DNA from 3 places in the Aeribacillus sp. FSL K6-2848 genome. Region 2 is predicted to be linked to each of the others. Evidence: riboswitches for the same ligand, from Rfam matches in the RefSeq annotation. Region 2 holds a riboswitch; each other region holds the start of a gene.

Region 1 (3,282 bases), 770 kb from region 2:
CGGCTGCCTCTTGCACGTTTCGGTTTGTCCGAAAATCAGAATTCATAAATTGCGTGTAATAACGGTCATCGTATCGTAAATCGCTTATACTTAATTCACCTTTTGCATATTGTGTCAGCTGATGGACTTCACTTAATTTTTCGTCTGCAAAGGAGAGAGCATTTTTTAAAATTTCCGGCAATTCGTGTTCATTTTTTACGGTAACCGGCACATGGAGCAAGCTGCAGGAAGGTTGAATGATCAATCGATCAACATCAACATGCTGAGCGAGAAAATCAATTTTGCTTGCTTTTTCTTCTAATGATGCCCTCCATATGTTGCGGCCGCTGATTAAACCGGCAGCCAATATTTTGTCTTTTGGAAACCCGAATTTTTGGATGTTTGCACTGTTGGCTCCCCCATCATGTACAAAATCAAGACCGATAGCAGCAACAGGCAATGAAACGATATGTTGATAGTGAGAAAGACTTTCAAAATAAGTTTGCAACAGTATGTTCAAAGATGGATTCGCTTCGTGAAAAGCTTCATACACTTCTTTAAACAACGGAATCAATGACTCATCAATTTCCTGAACGAGAACAGGCTCATCGATTTGCACCCACTTTGCGCCTGCTTGATGCAACTCTGTCAACAATTGAATATAAACTGGGATGAAAGCAGATAAATGCTTATAAAAATCTCGTTTTTCATATTTTTTCGCCAGCATTAAAAAAGTAATCGGCCCTAAAACAACAGGTTTTGTCTCAATATTTAGTTCGTCTTTTGCTTCATTGTAAAGCTTGAGCAGACGGTTTTCCAAAAAAGCAGGCGGCTTATTTTCCAGTTCCGGAACGATATAATGATAATTTGTATCAAACCATTTTGTCATTTCTAAAGCCTCGGCTTCTTCGGATCCCCTTGCCATTGCGAAATATGTTTTGATGGAACGGGGATCCATATGCTGGAACCTCGAAGGAATATATCCAAACATGAAAGCAGTATCGAGAACGTGGTCATAAAACGAAAAATCTCCTATGGGAATCAGCTCAATTCCGCTTTCATGCTGTTTCTTTAAGTTGGAAAGACGGATCTTTTTCAACGTTTCCAGTAAGCTGCTTTCAGAAATGTCTCCATTCCAAAATAATTCCAAAGCTTTTTTCCATTCCCGGCGTTCGCCAATTCGCGGATAGCCAAGATTTGAACTAATGGCTGCCATTACGAAAACCTCCCATTTGATTTTTGCTCAACACAATAAAAAAGCCCTCTTTACGCTAATAAAAGAGGGACTGGATATCCTAGCTCGTGTTGAGGCACCCAAATGGTTTCAACATGAACATGGCTTCTCACTCCTCCCTATGACGCGTAGGTCGTAGTGCATACAACAGGCAGGTCTCCTGACTTAGGTTCAACGCTTTTGATCTCCTTCCCATTTCTCTGGCAGAAACAGTGGCTGATGATCAAAAGCTCCCCATCACAGTGGCGCGACCGTGTTGGAATTTCACCAAACTTCCCTTTTAAGCGCATATTGCGGCTGCAATATGACGCACCTGTTGCTGGTACACATATGAAACTATAATTATCAGAATAGAGGATTTTTTTTTATTTTTCAACACCACATTTGCAATTAAAAAGAAAAATTTTTTAGGAAAGTAGATGGCTTGCGATTTCTTCCGCTTTACATGACAAAAACCCGCCAGAACATAAAGGTTTTCTGCGGGTCTTTACAGCGGTTGGGATTTTTCCGGAAAACAGTTATTTCGAGAGAAGGTTTCTTTTCACGCCTTTCTTTTTAGGATACATTTTAAATAATTGAGATTTACTGGAATAAAAATCTTGGTTTGCCGCTTTGATAAAAGAACCGGCTAAAAGGACAAAAATAAACAACAAAGGGAAACCGCCAATAATGCTAACAGTCTGCAATGTGGACAATCCGCCGAGGTACATTAAAATAAGCGGCAAAACGGAAAGAGCAAAAGCCCAAAATAAACGGTTCCATCGCAAAGGTTCATCGGCAACTTCTTTTTGGACAACAGATGCTAAAATATAAGAGCTTGAATCAAACGTTGTTGCTAAAAAGATCACGGCAAGCACAGTAAATACGGCAATCACAATGTTGCTTAACGGCAATTGTTTCAATATTCCGATAATGGCTGCTGATCCGCCATGTTCATCTAATGTAGCTGTTACATGGTATTGGCCTGTCAGTTCTAAAAATAATCCAAAGTTTCCTAAAATCCCAAAAAAGAGAATGCAGCCGAGCGTTCCATATACTACTGTTCCGAGCGTCATTTCGCGGACAGTGCGTCCTTTTGAAATTTTAGCGACGAACAAGCCGACAAATGGAGCGTACACGAGCCACCAAGCCCAATAAAATACCGTCCATGATTCCGGAAAGCCTGTTCGTTCAAACGGTCCTAAACTGTTAAAAGGTTCAGTCCATAAAGACATCCGCATGTAATGATCAAGCATGATGCCGATGCTGTTGACGGCCGTTTCCGCCAGAAAGACGGTCGGGCCGGCAAGGAAGACAAACACCAACAATAATACGGCAAGCCATAGGTTGATGTCGCTCAAAATTTTAATGCCTTTCCGCAAACCGGAGTAAGCGCTTGCTGCGAAGATCAATGTACAAATAAGCAAAACCACTGTTTGGAGTGTCATCGAAGGTTCGATGCCGGAAAGTTCATGAATTCCTTCTGTAATGAGCGGCGTCCCTAAAGCGAGTGTCGTTCCAGCTCCGCCCAGCAAACCAAACATAAACAAGACATCAATGATTTTGCCTATTGGTCCATCTGCTTTTTTGCCAATGAGAGGCCGGCACGCTTCGCTTACTTTTAACACCGGTTTTTTCTTTACATAATAGAAATAGCTGATTGGCAGGGCAGGGAGGCAATAGATGGCCCATGCCGTCGGTCCCCAATGAAAAATTCCATATGCGGCCGCCCATTCAACGGCTTCTTTTGATCTAGGTTCGATGCCAAATGGAGGTCCCGTATAGTAGTAAGCCCATTCAATCGTTCCCCAATAAAGAACACTTGATCCAATTCCAGCGCAAAAAAGCATAGCTGCCCAAGATAATGTCGGAAACTCAGCCTTTTCTAAAGGATCCCCCAGTTTGATTTTTCCGTATCGGCTAAAAGAAACATAAAGAATAAAAATCAATACTGCTGCACCCATGATTAAATACAATATTCCAAATTTTTGTGTTAAAAAGCTGCTGGCAGCTAATACAATGGCTTCGCCTTGTTCAGGGAATACTGCTAATGGAGCGGCTACAATTAACAGCAAAAGCAGCGCCCCGAT
Region 2 (3,282 bases):
TCGATGCTTGCTGTGCTTCCGGCTATAATGGAGGTCGATGCGTTCGGTGCGACCGCCATTAAATAGCTGTTGCGAATCCCAAAAGTCTGCACTTTTTCCTTTAATTCCTGCCATTTTTTTGACGTATAACCGCGGATTTCAAAATATCGCCCTGTATCCCACTCCGAGCCTTTAAAGAGAGGGTATGCGCCTTTTTCTTTTGCGAGCTCCATACTCGACTGAATGGTTAAATACGCAATTTTTTCATATAGTTGGTCGACAAATTGGACTGCCTCGTCGCTTTCCCATGTAATTTCCTTTAGTGCAAATAAATGATGCATGCCAAACGTTCCAAGACCGATTGCACGGTATTTTTCATTTGTAAGCTTTGCCTGTAATACCGGAATGTTATTTAAATCGATAACGTTGTCCAGCATCCGCACTTGAATAGGGATTAAACGTTCCAGAACGTTGTCTGGAACAGCCCGTGCCAAGTTGATGGAAGAAAGGTTGCAGACGACGAAATCGCCGGGCTTTTTCACAATGACAATTTTTCCATCTTCGACATATTGTTCTTCAACAGTAGTAGCACTTTGATTTTGCGCAATCTCTGTGCATAAATTGCTGCAATAAATCATGCCGGCATGCTTGTTTGCGTTTTTTCGATTCACTTCATCCCGATAAAACATAAAAGGCGTTCCCGTTTCAAGCTGGCTGATCATAATCCGTTTCATTATTTCAATCGCAGGCACTTTTTCTTTAGATAAGGAAGGATGATTCACGCACTCAAAATATTTTTCCCGAAAGCTGCCGTTACCTTTTTCTTCATCATAATAATCTTCCAGACTGAATCCCATGACTTTGCGAACTTCGTGGGGATCGAACAAATACCAGTCCCCGCGCTTTTCAACTTGCTCCATAAATAGGTCAGGAATGCATACACCTGTAAATAAATCATGGGTGCGCAGCCGTTCGTCTCCGTTATTTAATTTTGCATCTAGGAAGGCGAAAATATCTTTATGCCAAACATCCAAATAAACGGCAATTGCTCCTTTTCTTTGGCCGAGCTGGTCGACGCTCACTGCCGTATTATTTAATTGCTTCATCCAAGGAATGACACCTGATGAAACTCCTTTGAACCCCCGGATATCGCTTCCGCGGCTTCTGATTTTCCCTAAATAAACTCCAATGCCTCCGCCGCTTTTAGAAACATTGGCAATATCAGTGTTCGAATCATAAATGCCTTGAAGGCTGTCGTCTACCGTATCAATAAAGCAGCTTGAAAGCTGACCGACTGATTTTCCTGCATTAGCCAATGTAGGTGTTGCAACCGTCATATATAAATGGCTCAATGCCCAATACGCTTCCTTTACAAGATGCAAACGTTTGGACGGATGCTCGTTGATCATTAACGTCATAGCGATGATCATAAAACGTTCCTGTGGAAGCTCAAATGTTCGTTTATGAAAATCTTTAGCTAAATACCGGTCGTAAAGGGTCCTTAATCCGATGTATGTAAACAGCTTGTCCTTCTCAGGATCAATGGCATTTCCCAGCTCCATAATTTCCTCTTTTGAATAATGCTCTAGCAAAAGAGGGCTGTAGATTCCAAGATCGGTTAATGTTTCGATTAACAAATAAAAATCGCCGTAGCCCGGTTGGTTGTAATTTCTGTTTTGGCTCGCTTCATAGTAAATTTTTTCAAGAAATACGTGTGCAGCTAAAAAAGTCCAATCCGGCTCACTTTCCGAAATGTTTGCTAAAGCTTCAATAATCAGCAGGTTTGTAAATTTTTCAAGATCATCAATCTGCTGGTATTGTAGGGTTGTCGACACTCTCTCGCTGTATTCATGAAAGGAAAGGGATGGAAACTTTTTTTCAAGCTGTCTTAGATAAAGCTCCCAATCGCTCCTGTTAAAATGATTTTGAAAAACCTCGTATAGATTTAATGCTTTCGTAATATTCATCAAACATCCTCCTTATCAAAATAAAAAACCGCTCAGGAAGCTGAGCGGATCAAACGATGATTAAAAGGGAGGCAGTTTACAAGGCGAAACTACTCCATTCAAACCATCGTTTCATCTTCCCAACCCCCGAAGAATTAGAAACGTTCGGACAAAGGCAGGTCTCCTGACTCGTGCTTCATCCTACTTTGAATCCTTCCCATACGAAACGTACAGTGGATTATTCATTTCGTAGCACTCACAGTTGCGGGGACAGTTCCGGATTCTCACCGGATTCCCTTTTAAGCTGAAAACAGCACCTTTGTCGTTAGGTTTTCAATATATAGTATTTAATTGTTTTTGATTACACAATATATAGATTTTTGATGTTATATATTCATCATAATCGTACTTGGCGAAAATTGCAATAAAAAAGTGAGGCTGATTGAAATTTTGCAACCTCACGAAACAATTAATGAAACTGAATATCAATTTTCTTTTTGTTGTTTTCGGTTTGTTTTGGAATACGGATTTCCAAAACGCCATTTTTATATGTCGCGCTCACTTCTTCTTCTTTTACATTTGCCGGCAATGCAACAGCGCGGTGAAACCGCCCTACAAACCGTTCGCGTCTATGCATTTCTTCTTCCTTTACTTCTTTGCTTCTTTGAATTGTGCCGCTGATCGTAAGAACGTTGCGATCAAGATGAATGTCAACGTCTTCCTTTTTTTCAAGGCCGGGCAAATCACACGTAACAATTACTTCATTAGCAGTTTCATGAATATCAAGCCGGGGGGTATTCATAGTCTCAAAGTTTTCAAAAAAATGCGGGAAGCTTTCAGAAAAAACGCGATTCATGTTTCGTCTAAATTGGTTGATCTCAGAAAAAGGATCGTAAGGAATGAGAGCCATATGATTGTTCCTCCTTTGATTTTTTTACAGAAAATATTATTTGTGTTGAGAAGAGAAATATACATAAAGCAGAGTTTAAATTACTGTAGTTGAGCAATTTTCATTACAATAATTACCATGTAAAAAGAGACAAACGGAGTACCCCTTATGCCACATGAAGCTGTTTTTTAACGACATCAATGGGAATATCTTGTTTCGCTGCATCGTAAATAAACTCCACGAGGCTATGTCCTTTCTTCTTTCGAAGGAAGTCAAGCCCGGTAGAGAAATCGCTGTTGGATTCGACCATACTGTACACATAAGCGAGTTGCACCAAGATCCAATACCGTTTCACCGCCCGACGTTGACGAACGCGGTACCCATCGAGCTTCAGCTGGTCTTTCGCTTGTCGAAAAAAGCATTCGATCGACCAACGCTGGGCATAGTAGCGCAAGATCTCTTCATCGC
Region 3 (3,282 bases), 1.8 Mb from region 2:
CATCCTGCTGCCTGCAGCTGGCGATGGCTGCGGAGTTGGGGTGGTGCGTGTCGACTTTTTGGGCAAATTAAGCGCTTTTCCGATTCCATCGGCTAAGCTTGCTGCATAGTCGCTCATAAAGTCAGACGATGTTAAAAGTTTGATGTCATTCGAATGGTCAATAAACAATGTTTCCAAAAGAACCGCAGGCATTTTTGTTTCTCTTAACACGTGAAAATTGGCGCTTTTTTTGCCCCGATCCTTTACGCTATATTTCGGACCGATAACGCTCATAATTTGATCATGGATGACGGACCGGTATTGGATCGTTCTTGGAGAGGCCCCTCCGTTATAAACATAGCTTTCAAAACCTGTTCCTCCGCCGGCATTAATATGAATGGAACAGAAAAAATCAACATTCTCTCGGTTAGCCATGGATGATCTTTCTGACAAACCGACTGTTCGATCGTCTGTGCGCGTCATGAGAACGTTGACTTGGTAATGTTCAAGTAAATGTTGTCTTGCCAAGAGGGCAATAGTCAACGTAAAATCTTCTTCCTCATAATTTCTATAGGTTGCGCCGGGATCGCTTCCTCCGTGGCCAGGGTCTAAAAGAACGGTTGTCACTGCAATATCCTCCTTCGTTTTCAAACATCCAATTCGCTTGTCTACAAATATTTTATTCAAGTAATGGAAAGGAAGTTCAAAAAAATTTTATTTTTAGCGAAAACTGTATCGAAATCCAAAACATTTAGGTCAATTTGTCGATTTTTTTCATTTTCTTCCTACCAGAATTCAATCAAATCATGTATAATACATTTCGTCATAACATTATACCGAAAAGCAAACAGGTGCCGGCACATAGCTGCCAGCTTAAAAGGGAAGTTTGGTGAAAATCCAACGCGGTCCCGCCACTGTGAATGGGAGCAACCTGGGAAAACCACTGTTTCAACGGGAAGGTCCAGGAAGCGATGACCATGAGCCAGGAGACCTGCCTGTTTGAGCACACCTAAAACCCTACGCGGATAGGGAGGTGTTTGAAAACAATACATATGTACGTTTTCAGACATCTTCTTATCGAATTCAAGAAGATGTTTTTTATTGGAGGAGGAAAATGATGAAAAAATTATCTGCACTATTTTTAGCCTTATTACTTCTATTTGGAATTGCGGCTGGATGCGGCCAACAAAATACATCAGAGCCGTCTGAAAACAAAAGCAATCAAAAGACGGAAGAGACGGCTTCACAATTTCCGGTGAAGGTCAAGGACGGTTTAGGAAATGAGGTGACGGTAAGCGAAAAACCGGAGCGGATTGTTTCGCTAATTCCAAGCAATACTGAAATTGCCTATGCTTTAGGGTTGGGTGAACAAATTGTCGGTGTAAGTGATAATGACAACTATCCGGAAGATGTTCAAAACAAAGAAAAGGTTGGCGGGATGGAATTTAATGTTGAAAAAATTATTTCTTTAAAACCGGATCTTGTTTTAGCGCATGCTTCCAGCGCCCATAACTCGCAGGAAGGGCTGAAGCAGCTGAAAGATGCGGGAATAAATGTTTTTGTAGTCGAAGATGCCCAATCATTTGATAAAGTGTATGACTCCATCCAAACAATCGGCAAAATTACAGGGACAAGTGACAAAGCCGAAGATATTGTGGCTGAGATGAAAACGAAACTGGCGGATATTCAAGAAAAAGGAAAAACGATTCCGGATGATCAAAAAGTGTCTGTTTTTGTCGAAGTGAATCCCGCACCACAAATCTATACGACGGGAAAAGGAACGTTTATGGATGAAATGCTAACGATCATTGGAGCAAAAAATGCAGCGGGCGATCAAGAAGGCTGGCCGCAAATGACGGAAGAAGCCGTTGTAAAACTGAACCCAGACGTCATTGTGACGACATACGGCTATTACGTCGATAAAGCTGTTGACCAGGTGTTGGCACGCAAAGGATGGGAAAATGTATCAGCGGTGAAAAATAAACGGGTTTACGATGTGCATTCCGACTTGGTGAGCCGCCCAGGCCCAAGATTGGTTGAAGGAGTAGAAGAACTTGCGAAAGCAATTTATCCGGATGTCTACAAAAAATAAACATGTGGTCGCCTATACGGCGACCGCTTGTTTTCTTATTTTTTCCGTCTTTTTAGGAATTTCTATCGGAACGTTTCACATCACGTTTAAGGATATTTTCCAAATAATTTTCAATCAACTGTTCTATACCGGTTTGGCGCCGGACATTGATGAAAGCATGAAAAGCATTGTGCTTGATATTCGACTTCCTCGTGTCGTTTTAGCCGGACTTGTCGGAGCCTCGCTTGCAATGGCGGGGGCTTGTTATCAAGGGCTTTTGCAAAACCCTTTGGCAGATCCTTATACGCTCGGTGTTTCATCAGGTTCTTCTTTAGGTGCTGTACTTGTTCTTTTTTTCGGCATTCAAATTCCTTTTTTCGGCTCATTCACTTTGCCGGTTGTCAGCATTTTTACGGGTTTTTTAACGATTTTGGCTGTGATTTTGTTCGCCAATTTCATTGAAAAAACGATGAGGATTGAAACGATTGTGCTGACCGGAATTATTTTAAGTTCCTTTTTAAGTGCTTTCATTTCATTAATGATTGCCCTGACAGGCGAAGAATTGCGACAAATTGTCAACTGGTTGTTAGGAAGCGTTGCGATGCGCGGCTGGGGATACGTATTGATGCTTTTGCCGTTTTTTTTAATCGGGTCCATTTTGATTTTTGTAAACGGAACAGAATTAAACGCTCTGTCCTTTGGCGAAGAGAAGGCGAAGCAGCTTGGGGTCCATGTAAAAAGGAGAAAGCTGTTTATTTTAGCATCATCCTCTTGTTTAGCCGGTGCGGCCGTTGCCATCAGCGGAACGATTGGGTTTGTCGGTCTTGTCATCCCGCATGTAAACAGGCTGCTTTGGGGAAGTGATTATCGCCATCTTCTCCCTCTGTCCGCCATTTTTGGCGCCGCTTTTTTAATTTTGGCGGATCTCGTTTCAAGAACGATCGTGTCGCCGACAGAACTTCCGATCGGTGTGATCACGGCTTTAATCGGCGCTCCCAGCTTTGCCTTTATTTTAATGAAACAAAGAATGGAAAGAAGAGGGTAACATGCTGCAAGTCAAGAACATTTCGGGAGGCTATCAAGAGCGAAAGATTATCGAAAACCTTTCCTTCTCAGTAAAAAAAGGGGAAATATTTGGCATTTTGGGGCCAAACGGGAGTGGAAAGACGACACTATTAAAAATGATCAGCGGGATTCTTCCGGTTAAAAGCGGCACGATCGAGCTTGCCGGC

What was found. Region 2 has a riboswitch for cobalamin ahead of NSS70_RS16230 (ribonucleoside-diphosphate reductase subunit alpha). Riboswitches for the same ligand answer to the same signal wherever they lie in the genome.
Region 1: it holds a riboswitch for cobalamin, as region 2 does, so the genes downstream of both, metE (5-methyltetrahydropteroyltriglutamate--homocysteine S-methyltransferase) here and NSS70_RS16230 (ribonucleoside-diphosphate reductase subunit alpha) in region 2, are expected to answer to the same signal.
Region 3: it holds a riboswitch for cobalamin, as region 2 does, so the genes downstream of both, NSS70_RS07670 (ABC transporter substrate-binding protein) here and NSS70_RS16230 (ribonucleoside-diphosphate reductase subunit alpha) in region 2, are expected to answer to the same signal.

What each region holds. Positions count from the first base shown of each region.
Region 1 is NZ_JBBOQQ010000001.1:4,135,500-4,138,781, reverse strand. Features, by position in the region: gene metE (5-methyltetrahydropteroyltriglutamate--homocysteine S-methyltransferase) at 1-1,195, opposite strand, end outside; cobalamin riboswitch at 1,347-1,545, opposite strand; gene NSS70_RS19830 (BCCT family transporter) at 1,732-3,282, opposite strand, start outside.
Region 2 is NZ_JBBOQQ010000001.1:3,364,390-3,367,671, reverse strand. Features, by position in the region: gene NSS70_RS16230 (ribonucleoside-diphosphate reductase subunit alpha) at 1-1,946, opposite strand, end outside; cobalamin riboswitch at 2,083-2,261, opposite strand; gene NSS70_RS16225 (Hsp20/alpha crystallin family protein) at 2,395-2,835, opposite strand; gene NSS70_RS16220 (IS701 family transposase) at 2,981-3,282, opposite strand, start outside.
Region 3 is NZ_JBBOQQ010000001.1:1,554,653-1,557,934, forward strand. Features, by position in the region: gene NSS70_RS07665 (N-acetylmuramoyl-L-alanine amidase) at 1-606, opposite strand, end outside; cobalamin riboswitch at 812-992, shown strand; gene NSS70_RS07670 (ABC transporter substrate-binding protein) at 1,097-2,071, shown strand; gene NSS70_RS07675 (FecCD family ABC transporter permease) at 2,034-3,095, shown strand; gene NSS70_RS07680 (adenosylcobinamide amidohydrolase) at 3,097-3,282, shown strand, end outside.